DNA from 3 places in the Arhodomonas sp. SL1 genome. Region 1 is predicted to be linked to each of the others. Evidence: predicted binding sites of a transcription regulator. Region 1 holds the regulator's gene; each other region holds the start of a gene.
What was found. Region 1 encodes sigma-54, which starts transcription at its own class of promoters, with help from an activator protein. Its sites were predicted from a motif close to TGGCANGNTNCNTGCTT; they were not measured.

Region 1 (10,292 bases):
CCCGGCCACTCGCACCTCCCCGCGGTCAGGCCGGAGCTGGCCGCCGATGAGCCGCAGCAGCGTGGTCTTGCCCGTACCGCTGGGGCCCATGATGGCGGTGACCTCCCCGCGGCGGACACGGATGTCCACGCCGGAGAAGATGGGTCGATCACCCCGGAAGAAATGCAGATCCCGGATATCGATCAGGGACTCGGCGTCCTCGGTCATGGTGCGCTGCCTGGGTCGACAAGCGCCGCAGTATCCGCGACGCCGAGGGGGCAGTCAAACGCCCGCCACAACGGCGGGTTTCCTGGCGAAGCCGCGGGACCCTCCGTATCATGTCGCGCTCTCAGTGCGGACGGGCAACGTCATCGATGCTCCTATACCTGACCACCATCGTCGTCGGCTTCATCGCCCTGACCTGGAGCGCCGACCGCTTCGTCCTCGGCGCCTCCGGCACCGCACGGGCCCTGGGCATCCCGACACTGATCATCGGGCTGACTGTGGTGGGGATCGGGACCTCGGCGCCGGAGATGCTGGTCTCCGCCATCGCCGCCTGGGAGGGCAGCCCCGGGCTGGCGGTGGGCAACGCCATCGGCTCCAACATCACCAACATCGGCCTGATCCTCGGCGCCACCGCGCTGCTGATACCCCTGCAGGTCCGCTCCAGCCTGCTGCGCCGGGAGATCCCGCTGCTGCTGGTGATCATGGGGGTCGCCTACGTCTTCGTCCTCGACGGCTGGCTCTCCCTCTGGGAGGGCGCCGTACTGGTCGCCGGCATGGGTGCGCTGCTGATATGGATGGGCCTGCAGGGACGCGGCGGGGACGCGGACGTGCTGGTGGGGGAGTTCGAGAGCGAGATCCCCACGGACCTGCCCCTGGGCCGCAGCCTGCTCTGGCTGGTGGTGGGCCTGGTGGTGCTACTCGCCAGTTCGCGGGCCCTGGTCTGGGCGGCGGTGAACGTCGCCGAGGCCATGGGGGTCAGCGACCTGGTCATCGGCCTGACCATCGTCGCCCTGGGCACCAGTCTCCCGGAGTTCGCGGCGAGCCTCGCGGGCGCGCGCAAGGGGGAGTACGACATCGCCATCGGCAATGTCATCGGCTCCAATATGTTCAACCTGCTCGGGGTCATGGGGCTCGCCGGCATCATCAACCCCCTGGCCATCGACCGGCTCACCCTGATCCGTGACTTTCCGGTGATGGCGGGGATCACGGTGGTTTTCGCCGCCATGGCGCTGTCGCGTTTCGGCCACGGCCATATCAACCGCCTCGAGGGCGCCCTGCTGCTGGCTGCGTACCTGGGCTTTCAGGGGCTACTCTATATGAGTGAGGCATGAGCGATGAATGAAGCCACCACCCCCGCAATCCGCGACGATGACCTCCGGCGCCTGGGCCTCGCGGTCATCGAGGTCGAGGCCACCGCGGTACAGGCCCTGGCCGGCCGGCTGGACGCCGGCTTCGCCCGCGCCTGCCGCTACATGCTCGCCTGCGAGGGCCGCGTGGTGGTGCTGGGGATGGGCAAGTCGGGCCACATCGGGGGCAAGATCGCCGCCACCCTGGCGAGCACCGGCACGCCGGCGTTCTTCGTCCATCCCGGTGAGGCGAGCCACGGCGACCTGGGCATGATCACCGCCCGCGATGTGGTCCTGGCCCTGTCCAACTCGGGGGAGACCGACGAGATCACCACCATCCTGCCGCTGATCAAGCGCCTGTCCGTGCCCCTGATCGCGCTCACCGGGCGGCCGGAATCGACCCTGGCGCGCACCGCCGATGTCCACATCGACGTCAGCGTCGCCGAGGAGGCCTGCCCGCTGGGCCTCGCGCCCACGGCGAGCACCACCGCCACCCTGGTGATGGGCGACGCCCTGGCGGTGGCGCTGCTGGACGCCCGCGGCTTCACCCGGGAGGACTTCGCCCGTTCGCACCCGGGCGGGCGCCTGGGCCGGCGGCTGCTGCTGCGCATCGAGGACATCATGCATACCGGCACCCGCACCCCGAGGGTGCAGGCGCAGACCCCGCTGGCGGACGCGCTGGTGGAGATGACCAACCAGGGCCTGGGGATGACCGCCGTGGTCGATGACGGCGAACGGCTCATCGGCGTGTTCACCGACGGCGACCTGCGCCGCGCCCTGGATCGGGAGGTCGACGTCCACCGCACCCCCATCCGCGAGGTGATGACCCCCGGGGGCCACACCATCACCCGCGAGCGCCTCGCTGCGGAGGCGCTGGCGCTGATGGAATCCCACGGGATCTCGGCGCTTCCGGTCGTCGACGAGGAGCTGCGGCTGGTGGGCGCACTGAACATGCACGACCTGCTGCGCGCGGGCGTGGTCTGATGGACGCCTTCCGCGACGCCTACTGCGCCGCCCCGGAGGCCGGTGTGGTCGAGCGGGCCGCCGGTATCCGGCTGCTCGCCCTGGACGTGGATGGTGTGCTCACCGACGGCGCCGTCTACATGGCCGGCGACGGCGAGGCCTTCAAGCGCTTCCATATCCACGACGGCAAGGGTCTCGCCCTGTTACACGAGGCGGGCATCGCCACCGCCATCGTGACCGCCCGACGCTCCACGGCCGTAGCGGAGCGGGCCCGGGAGCTCGGGATCAGCCAGCTCCGCCAGGGCGTACGCGACAAGGGCGCGGAGATCACCGCGCTGGCGACCGAGCTCGAGCTCCCGCCGGCGGCCTGCGCCTTCGTCGGTGACGACCTGGTAGACCTGGCGGCCATGGCACGCTGTGGCCTGGCGGTGGCGGTGGCGGACGCCCACCCGCGGGTACGGCGCCGGGCCCACTGGGTCACCGCCCGCAGGGGCGGAAACGGCGCGGTCCGGGAGGTCTGCGAGCTGGTGCTCGCCGCCGGCGGGCTGCTGCAGGGGCTGATGGACGGCCATGATTGAGCGCAATCGGATCGCCTTCCCGCTGGTGGCGGCCGGGCTCATGGCGCTGCTGGTATGGTTGTCCTTCGGCGGGGTGGAGACGGGGCCGCCGGGCGCGGCACCGCCAGTGCGCGAGCCGCAGGCCCGCTACTACGCCACGGCGGTAGAGATCCGCAGCACCGACACCGCGGGGCGGCCGGAATTCCGGCTCGAGGCGGACCGAGGGGCCTACTTCCCCGCGGATGACCGCTGGCAGATGCAGTCGCCACGCTGGCGGCGGGAAGCGGACGGCGACGCACACGCCTGGCAGGGGCGCGCCGAACAGGCCGAACTGACGCCGCTACCCGATGGCACCCGGCTGCTGGAGCTCACCGGCTCGGTGGTACTGCACCGGGATCCGCCGCGGCCGTTGCGCCTGTCCACCGAGGTGCTGCGGCTCGAGCCCGCCCGGGACTATGCAGAGACGGAGCGGCCGGTCACGCTGGAGTCACCGGACAGCCGGCTCGAGGGCCGGGGGGCACGGGCCTGGCTGGACGAGCAACGGGTCGAACTGCTGGCGAATGTGAGGGGACACCATGACACGAACGGGACGAACTGAGGCGCTCGGTGGCACGCTGGCGATCCTCGCCCTGCTGGCGGGCCTCGGCCTCGCCAGCGGCTCCGCCACCGCGGCCGAGCAGGACAGCGCCGGTGCCCTGCACCTGAGCGCCGACCAGGGTGAGCTGGACAACGCGGCCGGCGTCAGCACCTACCGCGGCAACGTGGAGGTCACCCGGGGGGCGATGCGGATCACCGGCGACGAGCTCCGCGTCTACCGCGCCGACGGCGGCGGCGTGGGACGGATCGAGGTGGAGGGCACCCCGGCCACCTTCCGCGACCAGCGCGGTGACGGCGGCGATCCCGTCCACGCCGAGGCACCGGAGATGATCTACCACGCCGGCCCACCGGAACGCATCAACCTCTCCGGCGGCGCCTACCTGCAACGCGGTCGCGATGAGTTCCGGGGCGAGACCGTGCGCTACGACATCGCCGCGGACCGTGTGGAGGCCGACAGCAGCAGCGAGCGCCGGGTGGAGGTCACCCTGCACCCCGACGGCGAAGGGCAAGACGAGGGCCAATGAGCGACGCCGCCGGTCAGCTCCAGGCCAGCGCCCTGAGCAAGCGCTATCGCGGCCGGCAGGTGGTCTCCGACGCCGCTCTGTCGGTGGGGCCCGGGGAGATCGTCGGCCTGCTCGGCCCGAACGGCGCCGGCAAGACCACCTGCTTCTACATGATCGTGGGGCTGATCCGGGCCGATGCGGGTCGCATCCTCCTCGATGGCCGCGAGATCGGCGCGCTGCCCATGCACCGGCGCGCGCGCCTGGGGCTCGGCTACCTGCCCCAGGAGGCCTCCGTGTTCCGCAAGCTCAGCGTCGCCGATAACATCCTCGGCGTGCTGGAGCTCCGGCGGGACCTGGACCGGCAAGGGCGGACGGCGGAGCTGGAGGCCCTGCTCGAGGAGCTCAGCATCGGACACCTCCGCGAGCAGAGCGGGATCAGTCTCTCCGGCGGCGAGCGCCGGCGCGTGGAAATCGCCCGCGCCCTGGCCGCCCGGCCCCGGGTGATGCTGCTCGACGAGCCCTTCGCCGGCGTCGACCCCATCTCGGTGCACGACATCCGCGAGATCATCCGTCACCTGGCCGGGCGGGGCATCGGGGTACTGATCACCGATCACAACGTCCGCGAAACGCTGGGCATCGTCCACCGGGCCTATATCCTGAACGCGGGGGCGGTCATCGCCGAGGGCGAGGCGGAGTCGGTGCTCGCCGACGAGCAGGTACAGCGGGTCTATCTCGGCACCGATTTCCGCCTGTGACCGCTGGTATTGCATTGCACTATGATGACGGGTAACGGGGGGTACTACACGCGGCAATGAAACAATCGCTCCAGCTCCGTCTCGGCCAGCAACTGACCATGACGCCGCAGCTACAGCAGGCCATCCGGCTGCTGCAGCTGCCGACGCTGGAGCTGCGCGCGGAGATCCAGCAGGCGCTGGAATCCAACCTCATGCTCGAGGCCGCCGAGGACGGCGAGGAGGCCGCCACCGAGGAGGCCCTCCATGACCCGTACGGCGAGCGTGACGACAGCGAGGGGGACAACGAGGCGCAGGCAGCGGAGCCCAACGAGGCCGGACAGACGCGGGCCGACGACGAGCCCGACGCGCGGAGCCTCGGCGAGGATCTGCCGGTGGACAGCGCCTGGGACGACATCTACGACGGTGCCACCGTGTGGAGCCGGGGGGACCCCGAGCAGGACGAACGCGAGGCCGCGGGCCCGGCCCCTGGCACCGAGAGCCTGCGCGATCACCTGCTCTGGCAGGCCCGCATGAGCGACCTGCCCCCACGGGAGCTCGCCATCGCCGAGGCCATCATCGACGCGATCCGCGAGGACGGTTACCTCGCCGCCGACCCCGCCGAGCTGGTGACTGCCCTGCCCGCCGACTGGCAGGTGACCAGCGGCGAGATCGAGGCCGTGCTCCTCCTGGTCCAGCGCTTCGACCCCGCCGGCGTCGCGGCCCGGGATCCCGCCGAGTGCCTGCTCCTGCAGCTCGAGCAGATGCCGGCCGAGACCCCTTGGCGGGACGAGGCCATGGCCGTCGTGGGCGAGCATCTGGAGCTGCTGGCGAGCCGGCAGACGGCGCGGCTGAAGCGGCGTACCGGCCTCGGCGACGAGGCGCTGGCCGCGGTGCTAGGGCTCATCCAAGGGCTCGACCCGCACCCGGGGCTGCGCTACGGTAGCCAGCAGGTCGATTATGTCATTCCGGACGTCTTCGTTCGCGCGGAGGATGGCCGCTGGCAGGTGGAGATCAACCCCGATGCCCTTCCCCGGGTACGCATCAACGCCGAGTACGCGTCCCTGGTGCGGCGTGCCGATCGCAGCCCGGACAACCGCCTGATGCGCGAGCATCTCCAGGAGGCGCGGTGGCTGGTCAAGAGCCTGCGCTCGCGCAACGATACCCTGGTGCGGGTGGCGCGCTTCATCGTCGACCACCAGCACGACTTCCTCGAGCACGGTGAGGAGCACATGCAGCCGCTGGTGCTACGGGAAGTGGCCGAGGCGGTGGAGATGCACGAGTCCACCATCTCCCGGATCACCAACCAGAAGTACATGCACACCCCCCGCGGCACCTTCGAGTTCAAGTACTTCTTCTCCTCCCACGTGCAGACCAACGACGGGGGCGAGTGCTCAGCCACCGCCATCCGCGCCCGCATACGCCGGCTGATCGCCGGGGAGGACGCCCGGCGTCCGCTCAGTGACAGCCGTATCGCCAGCATCCTGCAGGATGAGGGCATCAATGTCGCCCGCCGCACGGTGGCGAAATACCGCGAGGCCATGTCCATCGCTTCGTCCACGGAGCGAAAGCGCCTTGCCTGAGACCCAAGGAGGCACTATGCAGATCGACATCACCGGGCACCATATCGAAGTGACCGACTCGCTGCGGGACTATGTAAAGGGCAAGTTCGACAAGCTCGAGCGCCACTTCGACAATGTGGTCGATGTGCACGTGATACTCACCGTGGAGAAGCTCACCCACAAGGCGGAGGCCACGCTGGTGCTGAGCGGGGCGCGGATCTTCGCCGAGGCCGTCCATGAGGACATGTACGCGGCGATCGATGCGCTCACGGATAAACTCGATCGCCAGGTGGTCAAACACAAAGAGAAACGCGCCGACCATCACCGCACCGACGGGCCGGTGAGTCAGGCGCTGGAAGAGGAATGAACGGCGCCGGCGCATAGCCGGCCCCGTCGAACGCCCGTGTGCGGAATCCAGGCCCCCGGCCTGCGGTACCGCACACGGGATCTCGGACACTGCCAGTTCAGGTCGGGGCACCATGAACATTGCCGCACTGCTCTCCCCCGAACGGGTACGCTTCGGGGCGCATGCCACCAGCAAGAAGCGCAGCCTCGAGCTGCTCGCCGAGCTGCTCGACCAGGACCCGGAGAAACCGGGTAGCCGCAGCATCTTCGAGAGCCTGATCGGCCGGGAACGCCTGGGAAGCACCGGCCTCGGGCGGGGCGTGGCCCTGCCCCATGCAAGGATCGCCGGCCTCGAGGCCCCGGTGGCCGCCGTGCTCAACCTGGATAGCGGCGTGGACTTCGACGCCATCGACCGTCAGCCGGTGGATCTGCTGTTCGCCCTGCTGGTCCCGGAGCACTCCACCGACGAGCACCTCCGGATCCTCGCCACCCTCGCGGAGATGTTCAGCGACAGCGCCTTCTGCGAGCAGCTGCGCGCGAGCGGTTCGGACGAGGCCCTCTACGAGCGGATCAACCAGCGACTCCTGGACGGCGCGCCTGCATGACGCCACGGGTCCGGGTATCGCGCACCGCCCTCGCCGCGGCCGTGTCGGCGCAGGCCCACGGCGGCGACGAGGCCATCGTGCTGCCGGTGCCCACCGAGCGCTGGTTCGGCGAGCGCGCCCCGCTGCGCCGCTACCCCGCCAGCGACGCCTGCGACGTGAGCGCATGGGTGGTGGGGTCGACGGCCACGGCGCCGGCGGACCCGGCGACCCCCTGGCTGCGCATCGACGGTGACGACGAGACCGTCGCCTGGCGCCTGGAGCGGGCATTGGAACGGCTCACCGCCGGTACCGGCATCCCCGGCACCCTGGTGCGGGTGGATGGTTCAGGCGTGCTGCTCGCCGGCGACAGCGGGGCGGGGAAGAGCCACACCGCCCTCGCCCTGCTGGAACGGGGCCATACCCTTATCGCCGACGATCTGGTCACCCTGGAGGGCGGCAGCGGCGCCGTGGTGGGCCGTCCGTCCGATCCGCGCGCCGGCGGCACACTCCTGCCCCGGGGCCTCGGCCCCCTGCGGGTCGATCGGCACTTCGGCCGGGACGCGGTGGCGACGGCGAGCCCCATCGCGCTGGTGGTCACCCTGGATCCGCAAGCGGGCACCGACGAGCGCCACAGCGGCTGGCAAGGGACCGGTCTACTGGGCCGCCCGCTACCGCGGCTCGCCCTGCGCCCCGGGCCGCTGATCGCCACCCTAATCGAGGCCGGCCTGCGCGAGACCCGCCTGTCCACCGGCCGGGAGCCCGGCTGATGCGCCTGGTCATCATCAGCGGCCTGTCCGGCTCGGGCAAGAGTGTGGCGCTGAGCACCCTGGAGGACACCGGCTTCTACTGTATCGACAACCTGCCGGTGGACCTGCTCGAGGCCTTCGGCCGCCACATCACCGCCATCGCGGGCGGCAATCGCGCCGAGGAGCGCTATGCCGTTGGCGTGGACGCGCGCAACCGTCCCGTCGATCTGGCGCGTTTTCCCGCCATCCTCGAGGCCCTGCGCCGCTCAGGCATCCACTGCGAGATCCTGTTCCTCGACGCCGAGCCGGAGACCCTGCTCAAGCGCTTCAGCGAGACCCGCCGCCGCCACCCGCTAAGCCACCTGGAGGCCTCCCTGGAGGAGGCGATCCGACGGGAACGCGAGCTCCTGGAACCCATCCTCGAGCGCGCGGACCTGACCATCGACACCACCCGCACCACCGTCCACCAGCTCCGGGACCTGGTACGCGAGCGGGTGGTGCGCGAGCCCTTCGCCCTGTCGCTGATGTTCGAGTCCTTCGGCTACAAGCACGGGCTGCCGCCGGATGCGGACTTCGTCTTCGATGCCCGCTGCCTGCCCAACCCCCACTGGCACCCTGAGCTGCGTGCCTACACCGGCCGGGACCCGGCGGTGCGCGACTACCTCGAGGCCCAGACGCAGGTCCGCGAGTACTACGAGCAGCTGGAGGCCTTTCTCAGCGCCTGGATCCCGCGCTTCCAGCAGGAGAACCGAAGCTATCTCACGGTGACGGTGGGCTGCACCGGCGGGCAACATCGCTCGGTCTACCTCGCGGAGCGGCTGTACGCGCGCTTCAGCGCCGAGCGTGAGCACGTGAGCCTGCGCCATCGGGAGCTGCCATGAGCGTTGGCCTGCTCATCGTCACCCACAATCGCATCGGCCAGGAGCTGCTGCACACCGCCAACACCATCCTCGGCACCTGCCCCCTGTACACCCGGCACCTGGACGTGCCCCAGGACAGCAGCCTCGAGGCGATGGTGCGCCGCGGCATGCGCATGGTACGGGAGCTGGATGCGGGTGACGGGGTGCTGATCCTCACCGACGCCTTCGGCGCCACGCCGAGCAACGTGGCGGTGCAGCTCGGTGACCGGGTCGGCACGGCGGTGGTCTCCGGGGTCAACCTGCCGATGCTGCTGCGGGTGCTCAACTATCCGGAGCTGTCCCTGACGGCGCTGCGCGACAAGGCCTACACCGGCGGACGCGACGGGGTGCTTCTGGTCGAACCCACCCCCAAGGACCGGACGGGAGACGATGAGCGACACTGAGCCACGACACGTCATCCGCGAGGTCGAGATCATCAACCGCCTGGGACTCCATGCCCGGGCGGCGGCCCGCTTCGTGGCCACGGCGGGCCAGTTCGACTGCGATATCCAGGTCAGCCGCGGCAACCGCACCGTCAACGGAAAGAGCATCATGGGCGTGATGATGCTCGCCGCGAGCTGCGGCAGCCGGATCACCATCGAGGCCGAGGGGGAGGACGCCGCCGAGGCGGTGGACGCCCTGGAGCGCCTCATCGCCGAGCGCTTCGGCGAAGACTCCTGAGCTATTCCCCGATTAGGTTACGGAAGGCGGCCTCGTCGAGGACGGTAACGCCGAGCGCCTCGGCCTTGTCGCGCTTGGAGCCGGGGTCAGCGCCGGCGACCACGTAGTCGGTCTTCCCGGACACGCTGCCGGTGACCTTGCCGCCGAGGGCCTCGACCCGGGCCCGGGCCTCGTCGCGAGTATAGCCCTCCAGCGTCCCGGTGAGCACGAAGGTCTTTCCCGCCAGCGGCGCCTCGTCGGCCGGCGCGGTCTTCGGCTCGGGCCAGTGCACCCCTGCCTCCCGCAGGGCCTCGATGACCTCCCGGTTGTGGGGCTGCGCGAAGAAATGGGCGACGCTCTGGGCGACCACCGGCCCGACGTCGGGTACCGCCTCCAGGGCCTCCTGGTCTGCGGCCATGATCGCCTCCAGGCTGCCGAAATGCTCGGCAAGCGTCTGCGCGGTGACCTCGCCCACATGACTGATGCCGAGCGCATAGAGGAACCGGGCCAGGGTGGTTTCGCGAGAGGCATCGATGGCGGCGATGAGGTTGGCGGCGGATTTCTCCCCCATCCGCTCCAGCCCCGAGAGCCGCCGTGCATCCAGGTGGTAGAGATCGGCGGCGGTTCGGACCATCTCCCGCTCCACCAGCTGGGTGACGAGTTTCTCGCCGAGGCCGTCGATGTCCATGGCGCGGCGGGAGACGAAGTGCAGCAGCGCCCCCATGCGCTGGGCCGGGCAGTATAGCCCGCCGACGCAGCGGTGGGCCGCCTCGTCGTCCAGGCGGATCACCTCCGAGCCGCAGACCGGACACTG
Region 2 (10,292 bases), on a different contig from region 1:
GTCTAGGTTTGCTGTCCCGGAAGGGCCGCCCGATTCCGGCACCGTCACGTCCCCGGTGGTCTCCGACGGCGCCTGTAGGAGCCGGCCTTGCCGGCGAATGGCCGCTTCGCGCGCGAGGCGCGCTCCTACGGGGTGTTGTAGGAGCCGGCCTTGCCGGCGAATGGCCGCGTATGGCGGGTTACGGCCTTGCCGGCGGCCCTTCGCGCGCGTGGCGCGCTCCTACACCGGGGGCCACCCGCTGCTGTAGGAGCCGGCCGTGCCGGCGAATGTTCGCGCCCGTGGCGGATTGCGGCCTTGCGGCCTCCATCCGCCCTACCTCCGGTGTCGGGCGCCGGGTGCCGGGTGCCGGGTGCCGGGTGATGTAGGGCGCATGCAGCGGAGCGGAATGCGCCGGGGCCCTTCGCGCACGAGGCGTGCGCCTACGCGGTGTGGGTACTGGCCTTGCCGGCGGCCCTTCGCGCGCGCGGTGCGCTCCTACGCCGGGGGGTCTCCCGCTGCGGTAGGAGCCGGCCGTGCCGGCGAACGTTCGCGCCCGTGGCGGATTACGGCCTTGCGGCCTCCATCCGCCCTACGTCCGGTGTCGGGTGCCGGGGGATGTAGGGCGCATGGAGCGGAGTGGAATGCGCCGGGGCCGTTCGCGCGCGGGGCGCGCTCCTACGCCGGGGGGTCTCCCGCTGCGGTAGGAGCCGGCCTTGCCGGCGGCCGTTCGCGCGCGCGGCGCGCTCCTACACCGGGGGGTCTCCCGCTGCGGTAGGAGCCGGCCTTGCCGGCGAATGTTTGCGCGTACGGCGGATTACGGCCTGGCGGCCTCCATCCGCCCTACCTCGACTGTTTCTAGCCGGGGATGCCGTGCTTTTTCATGCGGTAGGCGAGCTGGGGGCGGGTCATGCCCAGTGCGCGGGCGGCGCGGCTGAGGTTGCCATCGGCGCGCTGGACGGCGAGCTCGATGAGGCGAGGCTCGAGCTCGTCCAAAGAGGCCTTGCGGTCGAGGAGCAGGCCGGCGAGATGATCGACGTCCGCCGCTGCCTCCGTCTCGCCGGTGTCCCGGCCGGGCGCCGTCGCCGTGGTGGCGGTGTCCCCGGGGGCCGGCCCCCCGGCCCGCTCGTCCGGCCGCGGTTCGGGTTCCGGGGCGGGGGCGATGTTCATCCGCGGGAACAGGTCCTTGACGTCGATGCAGGCGTGGTTGTTGGCGATGATTACCCCGCGCTCGATCATGTTCTCGAGCTCGCGGATGTTGCCGGGCCACTCGTAGGCCTTGAGCGCCTCCATGGCGCGCTCGGTGATCCCGTTTATGCGCTTGCCGTGGCGGGCGTTGTACTTGTCGAGGAAGCGCTCGACGAGCAGGGGGATGTCCTCGCGGCGCTCGCGCAGCGGCGGGATGATGACGGGGTAGATGTTGAGCCGATAGTAGAGATCGGCACGGAAGCGCCCGTCGCGCACCGCCTGCTCGAGATCCGTGTTGGTGGCGGCGACCAACCGCACGTCCACTTGGCGGCTGCGGGTGTCGCCGATGCGCTCGAACTCGCCCTCCTGGAGTACCCGCAGGAGCTTGGCTTGGGCGGGCTGGGAGAGCTCGCCGACCTCATCGAGGAACAGGGTTCCGCCGTCGGCGCGCTCGAAGCGGCCGGGGCGGGAGTGCTCGGCGCCGGTGAACGCCCCCTTCTCCACGCCGAAGAGCTCGGACTCCACCAGCTCCTCGGGCATGGCGGCGCAGTTCACCGCCACGAACGCCTGATCGGCGCGCGGGCTCAGCTGGTGGAGGCTGCGCGCGAACATCTCCTTGCCGACCCCGGTCTCGCCGAGGAGCAGCACGGTCACGGCGCTGTCGGCGGCCTTGCGGATGATTTCGCCGGTTTCACGGAATGCCGGTGACACGCCCACCATGTCGCCGAGGGTGGTCTCCTCATCGATGGAGTAGTGCAGGTGCTCCACCTGGTCCTGCAGGGCCACCAGCTGCTCGGCGACGTTTTCCGGTTCGAAGTACTGCAGCTCCTCGGTGATCTCCTCGCCCCAGTCCTCCACCGGCTTGCCGATGATGCGGCAGTTGGCGTCGCCCTTACCCCGGCAGTCCACCTCCCGGAAGATCACCGATTTCCCCATGACCGCGGTGGTGTAGCCGGTGGCATAGCCGAGCTGCATCCAGCAGACGGCGTCGTGATAGGGGCCGAAGGTCTCCAGGTGCACGGCGGCCTCGAAGGAGTCCTCCCAGAGGAACTCCCCGGAGTAGCGCCCACCGGCCACATCGATGTCGAAGCGGATGGGGGTGACGTGGGCGATGCCCTCCAGGGAATGGAGCTGGGGGCCGAGGTTCATGAGGTCCTCGTCGCTGGCCCCGGGCAGCAGCTCGCGGGCCATCTCGGCATCGCGCCGGCCGGAGGCGTAGCCCATGCGGGTGAGCACGCCGCGGGTGCGGTCGAGCCCCAGCGTGTCGACCAGCTCCCGGCGCAACGCCCCCAAGGCGCCGGTGTGGAGCAGCACCATGCGCTCGCCTTCCAGATTGATGTGCCCGGAGCGGAAGCAGAGGTTGAACTGCGCCGCGAGCTCCGGCAGCCGGTCGAAGGTGATCCCCGATGTCATGGCCTCTCCTCCGTGCCGCGGTTGAGCAAATCATCAAATACCGCGGCCGGGTTCATTATATCGTTATTTTGCGGATTATCGAGATTTTGTGCTGCACCTGCAGCAAATTGCCGCAGATCAATGACATAGATAATTGGCACAGTCCCTGCATTGTACTGGGTGGAAGCGGGCCGTGGGTCCGCTGCCACGAGTCGACCCATCATCAGCGGCGAACGCGGACAAGGCAATGGGACAGAGGCAGACACACGACTGCTACGTGAATGTGACCAACCGGCGCGCCGACGGGTTCGTGGAGTTCGACTTCTCCTTCGGTGACGCGGATCTCTATATCGAGATGATCCTGCCGGAGCGGGCCTTCGAGGAGTTCTGCGCCCATAACAACGCGGCGCGAGTTTCGCCGGAGCAGGCGGCCCGCTGGGAGGCGGAACGGGAGAAGTGGCGCGAGGGCGGACTCTAGCGCCCCAGGCGAATCGGTTAGTGAACAGGGTTAGTGAATAGGAGGAGAGCATGGCGATCGAGATCAAGACGGCATCCATCGAACCCATCCGGCACACGTTTTCCAACGTGGCCCGGCGCCAGGGGGCGGACAAGCCCGCCTCACGTTACCTGGAGGCGATGTACGACCTCCAGCCCACGGTGAACTTCCACTACAAGCCCCTGTGGGATCCCGATCACGAGATCTACGACGCGGGCCGCACCGCCATCGACATGGAGGACTGGTACGTCTTCCGTGATCCGCGGCAGTTCTACTACGGCACCTGGACGATCGCCCGCTCCAAGCAGCAGGAGGTGGCCGAGCGTAACTACGCCTTCGTCGAGAAGAAGAACCTCCTGGACTTGGTCAGTGCGCAGACCAAGGAGCGCGCCGAGGCGGTGTTCGTGCCGCTGCGCCACGCGGAGTACGCGGCCAATCTCAACAACATGTACATCTGCGCCTACGGCTATGGCACCGCCATCACCCAGGCGGCGAGCTTCAATGCCGTGGATCGGCTGGGCATCGCCCAGTACCTCTCCCGCATCGGGCTGATGCTCGATGGCAATACCTGCGAGTCCCTGGACCGGGGCAAGCAGGCTTGGCTGGAGGGCGAGACCTGGCAGCCGCTGCGCCGGCTCACCGAGGACCTGATGGTCGTCAGGGACTGGTTCGAGCTGTTCGTGGCGCAGAACTTCGCCCTGGACGGCCTGGCCTTCCCGCTGGTCTACGAGCGCATCGACGGCGAGCTGCAGAAGGACGCGGGCTCGACGATCTCCATGCTCAACGAGTTCATGAACGAGTGGTACGGCGAGACCACCCGCTGGGTGGACGCGGTGCTCAAGACCGCGGCCGCCGAGTCCGACGCCAACAAGGCGCAGCTCGAGCAGTGGGCCCGGCACTGGCGGGACCGCGCCAGCGAGGCCCTGCAGCCGGTGGCCGCTGAGGTCTTCGGCGACCGCGCCGATGAGGTGATCGGGGAGCTCCGCGGCGAGCTCGCCACCCGGGCCAAGAAGAAGGCCGGACTGGATATCGAGTGAACCGCAATCGAACCCCGGTGCGGGGCGGCGGAGGCGGCGGTCGCGACCGTCTGCGGCCATGGATGGCCGCAGTCGAGCCTACAGGGAAGTATTCACGGCGTGTCGCGTCCGCCGGCTCCGGCGGCCTGTACCCCGGGATAAAGAGCACTGCAGTAGGAGGAGCAATGGCGAACAACAACGTCTTCATCGCGCTTCAGAACAACGAGGAGGCGCGACCCATCATCGAGGCCATCGAGCAGGACAATGCCGAGGCCCGTGTCGAGTACGCCCCGGCCATGGTCAAGATCGATGCGCCCGGGCGGATCGCGGTCCGCCGCGAGACCGTCGAGGAGCTGATCGGCCGCGACTGGGACCCCCAGGAGCTGCACGTCAACCTGATCTCGCTGTCCGGCAACATCGATGAGAGCGACGACGAGTTCGTCATCCATCGCGGCGACTGAATACGAGGAGGAGTCAAACAATGGCAGCCAAGCGACTGAGCCTGCGCGAGAAGTACCAGAAGTTCACCCGGGACCTGGCCTGGGAGCCGAGCTATCAGCAGAAGTCGGATATCTTCCCTCAGACCGAGTTCGAGGGCATCCACATCCACGACTGGGACAAGTGGGAGGATCCCTTCCGCCTGACCGTGGACGCGTACTGGAAGTACCAGGCGGAGAAGGAGCGCAAGCTCTACTCCATCATCGACGCGTTCTCCCAGAACAACGGCCAGCTCAATGTCACCGACGCCCGCTACGTCAATGCGCTGAAGCTGTTCATCCAGGGCGTCTCGCCGCTGGAGTACGCCGCGCACCGGGGCTTCGCCATGGCCGGGCGGCAGTTCGGCGGCGTTGGCCCGCAGGTGGCCTGCCAGATGCAGTCCATCGACGAGCTGCGCCACGTCCAGACCCAGATCCATACCATCAGCCAGTACAACAAGTACTTCAACGGCTTCCACGACTGGAACCACATGCACCAGCGGGTCTGGTACCTGTCGGTGCCCAAGTCGTTCTTCGACGACGCCATGTCGGCGGGGCCGTTCGAGTTCGTCACGGCGATCTCGTTCTCCTTCGAGTACGTGCTCACCAACCTGCTGTTCATGCCGTTCATGTCCGGCGCCGCCTACAACGGGGACATGGCCACGGTGACCTTCGGGTTCTCCGCCCAGTCCGACGAGTCCCGGCACATGACCCTGGGGCTCGAGGTGATCAAGTTCATGCTCGAGCAGGACGAGCGCAACGTGCCCATCGTCCAGAAGTGGATCGACAAGTGGTTCTGGCGAGGCTACCGCCTGCTCTCGTTGGTTTCCATGATGATGGACTACATGCTGCCCAAGCGGGTCATGTCCTGGAAGGAGGCCTGGGAGATGTACTTCGAGGAGAACGGCGGTGCGCTGTTCGAGGACCTCTCCCGCTACGGCATCCGCATGCCCAAGTACTGGGAGGTCTCGGTCAAGGAGAAGGAGCACCTTTCCCATCAGTTGTGGGCGACATTCCACAATTTTGGCCATGCGGCCGCGTTCCATACCTGGATCCCGGAAGAGTCCGAGATGCAGTGGCTCTCGGAGAAGTACCCGGACACCTTCGACAAGTACTACCGGCCGCGCTTCGAGTTTTGGCGGCAACACACGAAGGAGAAGGGGCGCTGGTACAACCCCACGCTGCCCATGCTCTGCCAGACCTGCCAGATCCCAATGCTCTTCACGGAGCCGGACGACCCCACCCAGATCTGCTACCGCAGCTCCCAGTACAACGGCGAGCAGTACCACTTCTGCTCGGATGGCTGTAAGGACATCTTCGACGACGAGCCGGAGAAGTACGTGCAGGCCTGGCTGCCGGTGCACCAGATCTACCAGGGCAACTGCGGCGGCGCGTCCATCCCCGAGGTCCTGGAGTACTACCACCTGGTCGACGGCCAGGACAACAAGGAATACCTGGAGTCCAACGACCGCGCCAACTGGCTGCGCTGGAAGGGCATGGCCGACACCGAGGCGGACCGCGAGGTCCAGGCCGTGGTCAACGAGTAGGGGAGGGGAGAGCAATGCCCGTGCAAGCGATGTACGACTACCGCGCCACGCCGGCGGACCGGCAGGAGAATTTCCACGGGAACCAGCTCGTGTATATCGGCTGGGACCAGCACCTGATGTTCTGCTCGCCGGTGTGCCTGCCGCTGCCGCCGGACATGCCCTTTCGGGATCTGGTCCGCGACGTCCTGCCGGGGGCGTATGCGACCCATCCGGACTGGGCGCACATCGACTGGGATGCCGTCGAGTGGAACGTCGACGGCGAGCCCTTCGTCCCGGACATGGACGCGGGGCTCGCCGACCAGGGCATCGGACACAAGTCGGTGATCCGATTCCGCACGCCGGGCCTCGACGGCATCGGCGGCGTGGCCAGCTGAACCCCCGGCGGGAGGAGGAGCACATGTCGCATGAGCTGAGCATCGAGCCGGTGGGCGAGCACCTCGAGGTGGACGACGATCAGTCCCTGCTCGATGCCGCCCTGCGGCGGGGGCTGTACCTGCCCCACGCCTGCTGTCACGGCCTCTGCGGGACCTGCAAGGTGCAGGTCCTGGAGGGCGAGGTGGAGGACGACGATGCCTCGCCCTTCGCGCTCATGGAGTTCGAGCGCGAGGAGGGTTACACCCTGGCCTGTGTGGCCAAGCCGCTCTCCGACGTGGTCATCGAGGCGGACATCGAGGAGGACCCGGACGCCATTGTCCAGCCGGTGGAGGACTACGAGGGCACGGTGGTGGACATCGTGGACCTCTCGCCCACCGCCAAGGGCGTGTTCATCGAGCTCGATCGGGACATGGAGTTTCAGGCCGGCAAGTACATCAACGTGCACCTGCCGGACATCGAGATGCCCCGGGCGTTCTCGTTGGCGAATTCGCCCTCGGAGAAACGGGTCATCGAGCTCAACGTCCGCCTGGTGCCCGGCGGCGAGGCCACCACCTATATCCACGAGCGGCTCGCGGTGGGGGATAAGCTCCACGTCTCCGGGCCCTATGGGCGGTTCTTCGTGCGCAAGTCCGCGCCGGAGGACTTCATCTTCTTCGCCGGCGGCACCGGTCTGTCCAGTCCCAAGTCCATGATCCTCGACCTGCTCGAGGAGGGCGATGGCCGGCAGATCACGCTGTTCTATGGCCAGCGCCACCGCGCCGAGCTCTACTACCACGAGTTCTTCGAGGAGCTGGCGGCGAAGCACGAGAACTTTACCTACGTGCCGGCGCTCTCCGAGCCCAAGCCCGACGATGACTGGGACGGCGCGACGGGCTTCGTCACCGATGTGGCGCACGAGCACTTCGGTGGGCGGTTCACCGGGAACAAGGCGTATCTCTGCGGGCCGCCGCCGATGATCGACGCCTGTCTGACCACCCTGATGCGCGGGCGGCTGTTCGAGCGCGACATCTTCATGGAGAAGTTCATCACCGCGGCGGACGCGGCCCAGGAGAGCCGCAAAAGCCCGCTGTTCAAGGCGGTGTGAGCAAGAGGAGGGCGGTCACATGGGTGCGACACGTTACCGGATCACCATCCTGGACACGGGTGAGCTCTACAGCTGTCCGGGCTCGGTCAGCGTCCTGAAGGCCATGGCGCAGTTGGGCCGCAAGGGTATTCCCTCGGGCTGCCACGGCGGGGGCTGCGGGGTGTGCAAGGTGCAGGTGGTCAGCGGCGAGATCGAGACGCTGCCCATGAGCCGGACTCACGTCAGCGAGGCCGAAGAGCAGGCGGGCTTGGCACTGGCCTGCCGCTGTTACCCCGGCAGCGATATCAGCCTGAAGGTGATCGGCAAGATGCAGAAGGCCGTGAAGCGGCATTACGGATTCGTTTAAGCAAACCGGCGCCCGCGGGCGCCTCGAGAAACGAGTGGAGGAGAGAACCATGGGTGTCATGCGCATCGGACACATCAACATCCGCGTCCTGGACATGGACGCGGCCCTGCACCACTACGGGAAGGTCCTGGGGCTGCAGCAAAGCGACACCGACGCAGTCGGCAATGCTTACCTCAAGGGCTGGGACGAATGGGACAAGTACTCGGTCATGCTCACCCCGGCCGACCGGGCCGGCATGAACCACATTGCCTACAAGGTGGAGAACGATGCCGACCTGGACGTGCTGGGTAAGCGCATCCGCGACTACGGCATCGATGTGGAGGAAGTATCCCCAGGCGAGCTGGCGTACTGTGGCCGCGCGATCCGTTTCTGGCTGCCCAGCGGTCACCTGATGTATCTCTACGCGGCGAAGGAGTTCGTCGGCAAGGCCGTCGGCACCACCAACCCGGATCCCTGGCCGGACGGTCTCCAGGGGGCCGGCGTGCACTGGCTGGATCACGCCCTGTTGATGTGCGAGCTGGACCCGGAGAAGGGCGTGAACAAGGTGGCCGAAGTCACGACGTTCATGCAGGAGGTGCTGGAATTCAAGCTCACCGAGCAGGTCATGGTGGGTCCGGACGCCGATGTGCAGGCGGCAACGTGGCTGGCACGCACCTCCACGCCCCACGACATCGCGTTTGTCGGCGGTCCGGTGATGGGTCTCCACCACTGCGCGTTCTTCCTGGACGAGTGGGCTGACGTGCTGAAGGCCGCGGACGTGCTGGCCAAGAACAAGGTCAAGATCGACGTCACGCCCCAGCGCCACGGCATCACCCGAGGCACGACCAGCTACTTCTTTGATCCTTCCGGCAACCGCAATGAGACCTTCGCCGGTCTCGGCTACCTGGGCCAGCCGGACATGCCGGTGATCACCTGGACGGAGGAGAACCTGGGCAGCGGCATCTTCTACCACACCGGAGAGCTGAACGAGGCGTTCACGGAGGTCTACACCGAGGGCGCGTGAGCGTATCCCCGCACAACAAAAAATATGAGCAACTCGTCATTACCCAATGCGGACATGCCGATCGAATCATCGCATCGACAGATCAATGCAATATTGGGTTACAGCTATCGTTTCTAAAGGAGATAGCGAATGAGGGCTTCTGTTTACTACGGACCTAAAGACATTTCGGCGGCAAAAGTCCAGGATCCTCGGTTGAGGGACGACCACGAAATGCTAGTCGAAGTCGCCGCGACATCGATTTGTGGCTCTGATCTACACGTGTATCGGGGCGCGCTCGATGCAATGATGGAGAGAGGGCACTCTCGAACTGGTCATGAACTAATCGGGCGAGTCAAAGAAATTGGTAACGTGGTAGGGCGCTTCAAGCCAGGCGACCGAGTCTCAATGGCCTACTCATGCTCCTGCGGCGAATGCTACATGTGCAATGTTGGCCAAACCGCACACTGCGAGACCACGAAAAAGGCAGTATACGGCTTCGGTGTCCCTTTTGGTGACCTAAACGGCACCCATGCCGAGGCATTGATTGTTCCGCATGCGGACGGGCACGCTATCAAGGTGCCCAACGCAATTTCAGATCCGGCCGCATTGATGTTGTCCTGCAACCTGCCGTCAGCGATCATTGCCAACAAATTGGCCGATATCGCGCCCGGGGAGAATGTCGCGCTAATTGGTTGTGGGCCGACCGGCTTGCTGTGTCTCGACATTGCGTTGCAAAAATCCGCCGGCACTATTGTCGCAATCGATAAGGTGGCACATCGCTTAAGCGTGGCAGCAGGAAAAGGGGCGGTGCCGCTCAACCCTTCGGATAGCGATTGGAAGGAAAAAGGGCTCGCGGAGACGGGCGCTCGGGGATTTGACAAAGTCATTGAGGTAGTTGGTTATCCCGAGACGCTACAGATGGCGCTAGATATCACCCGGCCCGGAGGCACGATTGCTGCCATGGGCGTCTTTTGCGATGAGGAGTTCAATTTGGTGTTAGCGGATGTATTCCTGCGCGATATCACCTTGCACATGAACGGATTCGCAAACGTGCAGCCATTCATGTGGGAAGGGTTGCGCCTGATGGAACGCGGGGTCCTTTCGCCCGAAGAGCGTTTTACGCACAACTTCAGACTCGACGAAATTGATGAGGCCTATTCGACTTTTTACGATAAAACCGATAGTGCAATGAAAGTGCTAATCAGACCCTGAATAACTAACTTTCAGGGATGACAATGTGGAAGGCAATATTTCGCGGCGCCGAGATGTTGGGTCAATGGGTCCGTCAAATAACGGGTGCTGTAGCACCAACTGAGTGACAAGCGCAATAGGAGGCTATCATGTCACTACTAAAGCGTGAAGAGTGGTACGATCTTACACGTACTACCAGCTGGACTCCAAAATATGTCACTGA
Region 3 (10,292 bases), on a different contig from region 1:
GGACGGTCACCGCCGCCGAGCTTGCGGGGACGCCGCTACTGCACATGGACCATGAGGACCCGCGCTGGCTGGATTGGCACCGCTGGTGCGAACTGGCCGGTCTGCCGTCACCGGGACACCCCCCCAGATTCCGTTACAACAACTATCCACTGTTGTTGAATGCCGCCGTGGAAGGCGAGGGGCTCGCTCTGGGCTGGGACGAGCTCGTCAGGCCATTGGTGCGCGAGGGCACGCTGATGCCCCTGAAACCGGTGATTCGCCGGTCCAGCCGTGGCTATCTGCTGGGCGCCCGTAACCCGGATGCCGCCTCGGTCGCGCCCGTTGTGGACTGGCTTCGGCGCGAGGGCGGAGCGAGCGATGGAGCCAAGGGGGGATAGGGCTTTGGACGTCTCCGAACCCGTTCAGTCCCGTTTGCGTCGGGCCCGCGGGTGGGCGCGGTCGTAGACCTCGGCGAGGTGCTGGAAGTCCAGGTGGGTGTAGACCTGGGTGGTGGCCAGGCTGGCATGGCCGAGCAGCTCCTGGACGGCGCGCAGGTCGCCGCTGGATTCCAGCAGGTGGGTGGCGAAGGCGTGGCGGAGCATGTGCGGATGCACGGGCCGATCCAGCCCCTGCTGCCGGGCCATAACCCGCAGCCGCTGCTGGATGGAGCGGTGGGCGAGCCGGCGGCCGCGGCGGCTGACGAACAGCGCCGGCTCGCCGGCCGGGGAGAGGCTGCCGCGAACCGCGAGCCAGGCCTGCACCGCGGTCCGGGCCCGCCGGCCTACGGGCACGATGCGGGTCTTTGCCCCCTTGCCCTCCACCCGCAGGGTCTCCGGGTCACCGGCCACATCGGCGACGTCCAGGGCCGCTACCTCGGCGAGGCGCAGGCCGCTGGAGTAGACCAGCTCGAAGATCGCGCGGTCGCGGCGAGCGAGGGTGTCGTCGTCGTTGCCGTCGAGGAGCCGGGCGGTTTCGTCCACGTCCAGGGTCTCCGGCAGCCGGCGTGGGGCGCGCGGCGCCGGGACGCCGGTGGCGGGGTTGTTCGCCACCAACCCTTCACGCATTAGGTAGGCGAAGAAGGTGCGCAGGGCCGAGAGCATGCGGGCCAGGGAGCGACCGCCGAGGCCACGACGGTGGCGGGCGGCGATGAAGGCGCGGACATCGGCCTCGGTGACACGTCCCCAGGCGGGGAGGTCGGCCTCCCGGGCATGGTGGGCGAACGCCTCTACGTCCCTGCCGTAATGACGAACGGTCGCCGGTGACAGGCCCCGTTCATCCCGGAGGTGGGCGAGGAATGCGGTGACGGCACCCGCGAGGGCGTCGTCAGCCATGACCCGCCAGGCCGTGGCGCAGGCGCCGGGCCACGATCTGTCCGAGGCGCTCCAGGAAGACCGTTCCCAGGTTACCGGCGTAGCGCTCCGGGTCCCGGCTGCCGATGGCGATCAGCCCCTGCACCGGCCCGTCCTGTAAGGGGACCACGGCGGCGGAGTGCAGGCCGTCGGCGGCGTCACCGAAGGCCGCCTGCATCTGCTCGGTGGTGAGCCGCCCGATTACGGGGCGATGGCCGCGGAAGAGCTCCCGCAGCCGCCGGGCCTCGTTGTCGCCGGTGGCGAGCTGTCGGGCGTTCAGCGACGGGGCCTCCATCCCCACCAACGTGACCTCGACGCAGTCGGCCCGGAAGTCGCTCACCAGCACACTCTCCAGGGTGTTGAGGGTGGCCTCGCCGCCCTCGGCATCCATCAGCTCGAGGGTCAGGCGGTGGAGCTGCTCGGAGAGGCGATCGTTCTCACGGGCGATGCGCAGCAGGTCGTCGAGGCGCCGGCGCAGCCGCCGCTCGTTGTCCCGGAGGATGCCCACTTGGTATTCCAGCAGCGAGATCGCCGGCGCCACGTCGTGGGGGACGTACAGCGTGGACAGCAGCCTGCGGTGCCGGGTGAAGAAGCGCGGGTGCTCGGCCAGGTAGGCGGCGATCCGCCGCTCCTCCGCGTCATCGCGCTCCGGTTCATTTTCGTTCTCGGCGTAGGGGGTCATGGTGCCAGGTCTTCGGTTGCCGGAGGCATGGGGATCACCCCGTCGAACACGTGCTCGGCGGGACCGGTCATAATCACCGGCTCGCCCTCGCCGGCCCAGTCGATGACCAGCTCGCCGCCGCGCAGGGCCACGGTGACGTGGGCGTCGAGCAGCCCGCGCAGGCGGCCCGCTACCATGGCGGCGCAGGCGCCGGTGCCGCAGGCCAGGGTCTCGCCGGCACCGCGTTCGTAGACGCGGACGCGCGCATGATCCCGCGAGACCACCTGGAGGAAGCCCGCGTTGACGTGGTTGGGGAAATCCGGATGCCGCTCGATGGTGGGCCCGAGCTCGGTGACCGGGGCCCGGTCCACGTCTTCGACCAGTAGCACCGCATGGGGGTTACCGAGGGACACCGCGTTGATCTCCAACTCCGTGCCGTCTACCAGCAGGGGATAGGTCACCGCCTGCTCCTCGGCGCGGAAAGGGATGCGCTCGGGCCCGAGTATGGGCGCGCCCATGTCGACCGCCACCAGGCCGTCGTCGCGTAGGTGTACCACGGCCAAACCGTTGGCGGTTTCAATGCGCAGGGTGTCGGGGCGGGCGAGGCCGCGGTCGTGGAGGAAGCGCGCAAGGCAGCGTATCCCGTTGCCGCAGTGCTCGACCTCGCTGCCGTCGGCGTTGTAGACGCGATAGCGGAAGTCAGCGTCCTCGCGGGTGGGCTGCTCGGCGATCAGCACCTGATCGCAGCCCACGCCGAGGCGCCGGTGGGCGATGGCCCGTACCTGCGCCCCGGTGAGCGCCACCGGCTCGTCGGTGGCGTCGATAACCACGAAGTCGTTGCCAAGACCCTGCATCTTGGCGAAGCCCAAAGCCTGCATCCCGCTCCCCGCTATGATGACGCACCGCCATAATCATGGTGTGTCAATGCAGGATATGGCCCTCTCGACGCTGATACAACCGGGTTGGCATCAGCGTCGACCCGGCAGGCGGTGCTCGCCGCGCCAGAGCTCGGTGGGCGTCTCTCGCTCTCGCACTACGTGCACCTGATCGCCGTCCACCAGCAGCTCCGGCGGCCGAGGACGACCATTGTAGTTGGAGGCCATGACGAAGCCGTACGCACCTGCCGAGCGCACCGCGAGCACATCCCCCTCGGCCACGCCGAGCTCGCGGCCACTGCCCAGGGTATCCGCGCTCTCGCAGACCGGGCCGACCACCTCGTAGCGCCGCGGCGGTACGTCTTGCCGCGGGCGCACCGGTTCGATGGCCTGCCAGGCGCCGTAGAGGGCGGGGCGCAGCAGGTCATTCATGCCGGCGTCCACCACGGCAAAGTCGTGGCCCTCGTTGTGCTTGAGGTACTCCACGCGGGTGAGCATCACCCCGGCATTGCCGACGATGGCGCGGCCGGGCTCCAGCAGTATCCGCTGGGGCCGTCCCTCCAGGCGCGCCAGCACTGCGGCGGCGTAGTCCGTCAGCGCCGGCGGCTCCTCGTCGCGGTAGCGGATGCCCATGCCGCCGCCGAGGTCGAAGTGCGAAAGGGTGATGCCGGCGGCGGCGAGCTCGTCCACCAGGGTGAGCAGGCGCTCCAGGGCGTCCGCCACCGGCGCCACATCCATGAGCTGCGAGCCGATGTGGAAGCCCGCGCCGGTGAGCCGAATCCCCGCCATGGCCGCGGCCTCGTGATAGAGCCGGCGCGCCTGGCCGATGCCCACGCCGAACTTGTTCTCCTTGAGCCCGGTGGAGATGTAGGGATGGGTACCCGGGTCCACGTCCGGGTTCACGCGCACGGATACCGGTGCCTGCACCCCGTGGACGCGGGCCACCCGGTCGAGGCGCTGCAGCTCGGCCTCGGATTCCACGTTGAATGCCAGTATGCCGGCCTCCAGGGCCCGTGCCATCTCCGCCTCGCTCTTGGCCACGCCGGAGAACACCACCCTGGCGGGATCGCCGCCGGCGGCCAGCACCCGCTCGAGCTCACCGCCGGAGACGATGTCGAAGCCGGAGCCCAGGCGGGCAAGCAGATCGAGCACCGCGAGGTTGCCGTTGGCCTTGACCGCGTAGCAGATCAGGTGGTCGCGCCCGCCGAAGGCCTCGTCGAAGCCGCGCCAGGCGGCCTCGATGGCGGCGCGGGAGTAGACGTAGCTGGGGGTGCCATGCTCGGCGGCGATCGCCGAGAGTGCGACGTCCTCGGCGTACCATTCACCGTCGCGGCGCTGGAAACCCATGGATGCTCCTTAATGGTCAGGCTTCGTCCGCCGGGGTCTCCGCCGCTCCCGACGGTGTCCCCTCGGGCAGGTAGAGATCACCCTTGCGGCCGCAGCCGGTCACGGCCAGGAGGAGGGCCAGGGCAACGGTCGCGACGGCGAGTGTTCGAAACGGCATGGGACCTCCCGTGTGAGCGCGCCAGTATAGCGAGGATCGGCCGCCGTGTTGACCGCGTCCTTGGGCTGCTAAGCTGCCGGCCGGTTGCGACATCGGAGGAGCTATCCCATGAACGACGAATTGCTGGAATCCGTGGAGGTGGGCCCGGCGGAGGGTGCTACCGCGTCGGTGATCTGGCTGCACGGCCTCGGCGCCGACGGCCACGACTTCGAGCCCATCGTCCCGGAGCTCGGGTTACCCGACACGGCCGCGGTACGCTTCGTCTTTCCCCATGCGCCGGTGCAGCCGGTGACCCTCAACGGCGGCATGGCCATGCGTGCATGGTACGACCTCTACGGGCTCGGCGAGTCCATGACCGAGGACGCCCGCGGCATCGCCGCGAGTCAGGCGCGGATCGAGGCGCTGATCCGCCGTGAGCACGAGCGCGGCGTCCCGGCGCGGCGGCTGGTGCTGGCGGGCTTTTCCCAGGGCGGTGCCGCGGCACTGCACACGGGCCTGCGTCATCCCGAGCGGCTGGCCGGGATTATGGGGCTTTCCACCTACCTGCCCCTGCGCGAACGCCTCGGCGAGGCGGATGCCGCCAACGCGGAGACACCGCTGTTCCTCGCCCACGGGACCATGGACCCGGTGCTGCCCTTCGAGCTGGGCCGCACCTCCAAGGAGCATCTCGAGGCGGCCGGCTATGCGGTGGAGTGGCACGAATACCCCATGCAGCACGCCGTCTGCCTGGAGGAGATCCGCGCCGTCGGTGCCTGGTTGCGGCGGGTGCTCGGGCTCTGACCGCCTGCCTCTCCCGCTCAGCCGTCCGTATCCGCCTTCCGTGCCGGTGCGGGCTCCGGCAACAGCTGTCCCAGGCGGAGGCCGGGTACCCCCGGCGGGTTGGTGATCGACCCGTCGGCCACGGTAGCGTCGGCCTCGGTCTCGGCGACGGTGAAGCGCAGCACCCCGATCCGCTGGTCGCTCGCCGTCATCACGTCAATGCGCCATTGTCCCACCGGCTCCTCGGGGAAGTTCTCCTTGTGGGTCCATGCGCGATAGCCCTCGGCGCGGCCGCCGTGGATCACCAGGGGGATGCGGTCAACGAGTTTCCCGTCATGCCGCCATTCGTGAAAGACCTTCTCCCGCAGGCCGCGCGGGGCGTGGATGGATGTATAGGCATATAGCCCGTTGCCGGTCAGCGCCTCCGCGGTCAGCGGCATGTTGCCCCGGGGGGCGCGCTGCTGCTCATCGAACTCCGGGGACAGCGCGCTGCCGGAGATCCACAGGCTCGCTGGCGGGACCCAGACCCGCCCGCTCCATCCGGCGAGGGCGAGGGCCGGGAGCAGCGTCAGCACCGCGAGACCGTGGCGCCCGGTCACGGGGCGCAACAGGTGCAGCACGCTGGGCAGGCTGAACACGATCATCGCCGCCAGGGCCAGCAGCAGGCTCTCGCCGGTGGTCAGCTTCAGCATCACTGGGAGCGCGACCAGCACCACTAGGAAGACACACTGGGCATGGAAGGCGAAGTAGAGCCACCGGGAGCGCTCGGCGAGCCGGTAGTACACCGGATCGAGGATCGAGAGCAGGGCCATAGCAATAATGAGCAAGGTGAACAGGGCCTGACCGCTGCTCCAGACCGTGGTGGCGAGCAGGAACGGGAGGGCGAAGAATAGGGTTTCCTGGTGGACCATTTGGGTGACGAAGGTGGTCACGGCCCGCGGCATGGCGGGATAGCCGCGGCGGGCAAGCCCGCGGCCTATCACCCCCTCGAACAGCAGTAGCAGCCAGCTCAGTAGCATACCCAGGGCGAGCGCGCCGCCGAGCCACTGCTGGCGCTCCACCAGGAAGAAGCTCGCCAGGCCGAGGAGCAGGGCTGTGGGTGGCCATAGCCCGCTCCAGGGACGGGCCCGTGCCACCCACCGCTCCACCAGATCCTGCACCGCCCGCAGGCGTGGGGCATCGCGGGTGGTGGTGGGCTCCTGGTGGTCCGGCGAGGTGAGGCCGTTGTTCATGGGCGAACCCTACCAGCACGGGGCCCCGAGGACAGTCTGTCGCCAAACGGCGACCGGCCGCGATCTGCCGGGGGGGATCCGCGCCGTCGGTGCCTGGTTGCGGCGGGTGCTTGCCCTTTGAATCCGCGCACCGCAATGGTGCCCCATGGTGTTGCGCACTGCACCATAGGGCATCAACCCGTTCCTTTCCGTTGCTGCCAGGGGATGGTAACCGTCTGACTAGCATGAGGTGTATCGAGTTGGCATGATCCCTGAAACCCTTCCGTGGTGGGCACCGCAGGTGGCGGTGCCGCTCATCCCAGCGACCGAGGAAGGGGAATCATGCGCCAATCCATCCGCCAGTATCTCGCCGGGGCCGTCGCCGCCGCCGCTGTGACCAGCGCCGGCCCCGTCCACGCCGCCGAACCCATCAAGGTGGGGGTGCTTCACTCGCTCTCCGGCACCATGGCCATCAGCGAGTCCACCCTCAAGGACACCATGCTCATGCTCATCGAGCAGCAGAACGCCGAGGGCGGCGTGCTCGGCCGCGAGCTTGAGCCCGTGGTGGTCGACCCGGCCTCCGACTGGCCGCTGTTCGCCGAAAAGGCCCGCGAGCTCATCACCCAAGAAGAGGTGGACGTGATCTTCGGATCCTGGACCTCGGTGTCGCGGAAATCGGTGCTGCCGGTGGTCGAGGAGCTCGAGGTGCCGCTGTTCTACCCGGTCCAGTACGAGGGGGAGGAGTCCTCCAAGTACGTCTTCTACACGGGGGCGGCGCCCAACCAGCAGGCCATCCCGGCGGTGGATTACCTGCGCAACATGCTCGGGATCGAGCGCTTCGTGCTCGAGGGCACGGACTACGTCTACCCGCGCACCACCAATAAGATCCTGGAGCGCTATCTCATGGATCGGGGTGTGGCCGAGGAGGACATCCTGGTCAACTACACGCCCTTCGGCTTCTCCGACTGGCAGAGCGAGGTCGCCCGGATCAAGGAGTTCGGCTCCCAGGGCAAGCCCACCGCGGTGGTCTCCACCATCAACGGTGACGCCAACGTGCCCTTCTACAAGGAGCTCGCCAACCAGGGTGTCTCCGCCGCCGATATCCCGGTAATCGCCTTCTCGGTGGGCGAGCAGGAGCTCTCGGGCATCGACACCGCGCCCCTGGTCGGGCACATGTCTGCCTGGAACTACTTCCAGAGTGTGGAAACGCCGGAGAACGAGGCCTTCATCGAGGCCTGGCACGAATACATCGGTGACGAGTCGCGGGTCACCAATGACCCTATGGAGGCCCATTACATCGGCTTCAACATGTGGGTGCAGGCGGTGGAGAAGGCCGGCACGCCCGATCCCGAGGCAGTGGTGGATGCCATGATCGGCGTGACCGCCCCCAACCTGACCGGCGGCGTCTCGGCGATGATGCCCAATCACCACATCAGCAAGCCGGTGCTCATCGGCGAGGTGCAGGACGACGGCCAGTTCGCCGTGGTCTGGGAGACCCCGGGGATGGTGCCGGGCGACGCCTGGTCGGATTTCCTGCCCGATAGCGCCGAGATCATCGCCGACTGGCGCGAGCCGCTGGCCTGCGGCAACTACAACGTCGCCAGCGGCGAGTGCTCGGGCCAGGACTACTGAGCCGCCAAGGGGGCGGCGTCCGCCGCCCCCTATTATGGATGCGGAGAGCCGATGATGATGCCACGAGCGCGGGGCTACCGCTGGCTACTGGTGCTACTCCTTGCCGTCTCTTTGCCGGCCGCCAGTGCCGATCTCGGCGAGCTGCTCGGCGAGCTCGATACCCGGAATTTCCGCACCAAGGCGGAGGTGGCTGAACGTATCGCCGATTCGGGCCATTCCCGGGCACTGCCGGTGCTCCAGGCACTCGGCGAGGGCACGCTGTATTTCCACCGCCCGGAGGATCGCGCGGTAATCCGCCACGGTGAGGGGCAGGTGGCGGATGCGGTGACCGGCGAGCCGGTGATGGTCACCGGGGAGCTGGACAAGGTGGTGGTCAATATCCTGATGCGCCGCCAGATCGCCAAGGCCACCGCGCGCCTGAGCCTGGCGGCGGAGGTCCCTGAGGTACGCCTGGAGGCGGTACGGGACCTCTTCGGCGAGCTCGATCAGGCCACCGAGGCGGTGGTGCGCGAGCGCCTGCCCGCCGAGGAGGATCCCCAGGTGCGCGCTGCCTTGCAGACGGCGCTGGCGCTGGCCGATCTGGAGTCGGGGGATACCGCGGAGCGGCTCACGGCAGTGGAGCGGCTGCGCGGCCAGCTCTTTGACAGTGCCCGCAACGCCCTGCGCGAGGCGAGCGCCGACGAATCCCTGGCGCCGGCGGTGCGCGAGGCCGCCGGCCGCGCCTACGAGGCCACGGTAACCCGGGTGCGTATCTACGGCCTGCTCGAGCAGATGTTCTACGGCTTGTCCCTGGGTTCGGTGTTGTTACTCGCCGCCGTCGGCCTGGCCATCACCTTCGGGGTCATGGGCGTGATCAACATGGCGCACGGCGAGCTGATCATGCTCGGCGCCTATACCACCTACGTCATGCAGCAGGTCCTGCCGGGACAGGTGGGTATCGCATTGGTGCTGTCGCTACCAGCGGCGTTCCTCGTGGCCGGCGCCTTCGGCATCGCCATCGAGCGCGGGGTGATCCGCCACCTCTATGGCCGGCCCTTGGAGACGCTGCTGGCCACCTTCGGCATCAGTCTAATCCTCCAGCAGCTGGTGCGTACGGTGTTCTCGCCGCTGAACCGCTCGGTGAGCGCCCCGGAGTGGCTGAGTGGCTCCATCGTCATCAATCCGGTGTTCTCGCTGACGATCAACCGGCTGGTGATCATCACCTTCGCCCTGGCGGTGTTCGTGACGCTGGTGCTGGTGCTCAAGCGCACCACCCTGGGGCTGAAGGTCCGGGCGGTGACCCAGAACCGGGGCATGGCCCGGGCCGTCGGCGTACGCAGTGACTGGGTGGATGCGCTGACGTTCGGCCTCGGCGCCGGGGTGGCCGGTATCGCCGGGGTGGCGCTGTCCCAGCTCACCAACGTGGGTCCGAACATGGGCCAGGCCTACATCATCGATTCGTTCCTGGTGGTGGTATTCGGCGGCGCCGGAAATCTGCTCGGCACCTTGGTGGGCGCGTTCAGCCTGGGCGTGCTCAACAAGTTCCTGGAGCCGGTCACCGGCGCGGTGCTCGCCAAGATCCTGGTGCTGGTATTCATCATCCTGTTCATTCAGAAGCGGCCGAAGGGGCTGTTCCCCCAGCGCGGCCGCGCAGCGGAGGCGTAATCCATGGCCATGGCCAATGCCCGGCGCGTGCTGCTCGGTGCCCTGCCGGTGCGCTCCAGCAGTGATGTCCCTGGCCGGGTGCTCATCGCACTCCTGCTTGCCGCCGCCGTGGCGGTACCCGCGGCGAGTCTGCTGGCCACGGAAGGGTCGGCGCTGCATATCTCCAGCTATACGGTGACCCTGCTGGGGAAATATCTCTGCTATGCCTTGCTGGCGCTGTCCATCGATCTGATCTGGGGGTACTGCGGAATCCTCAGCCTGGGCCACGGGGCCTTCTTCGCCCTCGGCGGCTATGCCATGGGCATGTATCTAATGCGCCAGATCGGCACCCGCGGCGTCTATGGCGACCCGGTGCTGCCGGATTTCATGGTCTTCCTCAACTGGGAGTCCCTGCCGTGGTACTGGCACGGGCTCGATCACTTCCCGCTGGCGGTCATGGCCATGTTCGCGGCCCCCGGGATCGTCGCCTTCCTGTTCGGCTGGTTGGCCTTCCGTTCCCGCGTGACCGGGGTGTATCTATCGATCATGAGCCAGGCCCTGACCTATGCGCTGATGCTGGCGTTCTTCCGCAACGAGATGGGGTTCGGCGGCAACAACGGGCTCACCGACTTCAAGGAGATCCTCGGCTTCGACATCCAGGCGGACGGGACCCGGGCGGCGCTATTCGCCGCCTCGGCC

Region 2: the regulator sigma-54 is predicted to act here: its motif matches at 2,712-2,728, upstream of ACQ754_RS00690 (phenol hydroxylase subunit).
Region 3: the regulator sigma-54 is predicted to act here: its motif matches at 6,600-6,616, upstream of urtA (urea ABC transporter substrate-binding protein).

The regions. Positions count from the first base shown of each region.
Region 1 is NZ_JBPODZ010000006.1:7,033-17,324, reverse strand. Features, by position in the region: gene ACQ754_RS09910 (ABC transporter ATP-binding protein) at 1-207, opposite strand, end outside; gene ACQ754_RS09905 (calcium/sodium antiporter) at 354-1,316, shown strand; gene ACQ754_RS09900 (KpsF/GutQ family sugar-phosphate isomerase) at 1,320-2,315, shown strand; gene ACQ754_RS09895 (KdsC family phosphatase) at 2,315-2,872, shown strand; gene lptC (LPS export ABC transporter periplasmic protein LptC) at 2,865-3,449, shown strand; gene lptA (lipopolysaccharide transport periplasmic protein LptA) at 3,427-3,972, shown strand; gene lptB (LPS export ABC transporter ATP-binding protein) at 3,969-4,706, shown strand; gene ACQ754_RS09875 (RNA polymerase factor sigma-54) at 4,763-6,265, shown strand; gene hpf (ribosome hibernation-promoting factor, HPF/YfiA family) at 6,282-6,611, shown strand; gene ptsN (PTS IIA-like nitrogen regulatory protein PtsN) at 6,724-7,194, shown strand; gene ACQ754_RS09860 (HPr kinase/phosphorylase) at 7,191-7,940, shown strand; gene rapZ (RNase adapter RapZ) at 7,940-8,800, shown strand; gene ACQ754_RS09850 (PTS sugar transporter subunit IIA) at 8,797-9,222, shown strand; gene ACQ754_RS09845 (HPr family phosphocarrier protein) at 9,209-9,499, shown strand; gene ligA (NAD-dependent DNA ligase LigA) at 9,501-10,292, opposite strand, start outside.
Region 2 is NZ_JBPODZ010000001.1:154,810-165,101, forward strand. Features, by position in the region: gene ACQ754_RS00685 (sigma 54-interacting transcriptional regulator) at 835-2,577, opposite strand; gene ACQ754_RS00690 (phenol hydroxylase subunit) at 2,804-3,034, shown strand; gene ACQ754_RS00695 (aromatic/alkene monooxygenase hydroxylase subunit beta) at 3,085-4,089, shown strand; gene ACQ754_RS00700 (MmoB/DmpM family protein) at 4,254-4,529, shown strand; gene ACQ754_RS00705 (aromatic/alkene/methane monooxygenase hydroxylase/oxygenase subunit alpha) at 4,550-6,091, shown strand; gene ACQ754_RS00710 (phenol hydroxylase subunit P4) at 6,106-6,465, shown strand; gene ACQ754_RS00715 (NADH:ubiquinone reductase (Na(+)-transporting) subunit F) at 6,489-7,550, shown strand; gene ACQ754_RS00720 (2Fe-2S iron-sulfur cluster-binding protein) at 7,570-7,896, shown strand; gene ACQ754_RS00725 (catechol 2,3-dioxygenase) at 7,946-8,899, shown strand; gene ACQ754_RS00730 (alcohol dehydrogenase) at 9,029-10,090, shown strand; gene ACQ754_RS00735 (toluene monooxygenase) at 10,219-10,292, shown strand, end outside.
Region 3 is NZ_JBPODZ010000005.1:147,943-158,234, forward strand. Features, by position in the region: gene ACQ754_RS09200 (LysR family transcriptional regulator) at 1-377, shown strand, start outside; gene xerC (tyrosine recombinase XerC) at 402-1,310, opposite strand; gene ACQ754_RS09210 (DUF484 family protein) at 1,303-2,010, opposite strand; gene dapF (diaminopimelate epimerase) at 2,007-2,867, opposite strand; gene lysA (diaminopimelate decarboxylase) at 2,958-4,211, opposite strand; gene lptM (LPS translocon maturation chaperone LptM) at 4,228-4,368, opposite strand; gene ACQ754_RS09230 (alpha/beta hydrolase) at 4,477-5,148, shown strand; gene ACQ754_RS09235 (DUF5924 family protein) at 5,166-6,359, opposite strand; gene urtA (urea ABC transporter substrate-binding protein) at 6,681-7,970, shown strand; gene urtB (urea ABC transporter permease subunit UrtB) at 8,022-9,614, shown strand; gene urtC (urea ABC transporter permease subunit UrtC) at 9,618-10,292, shown strand, end outside.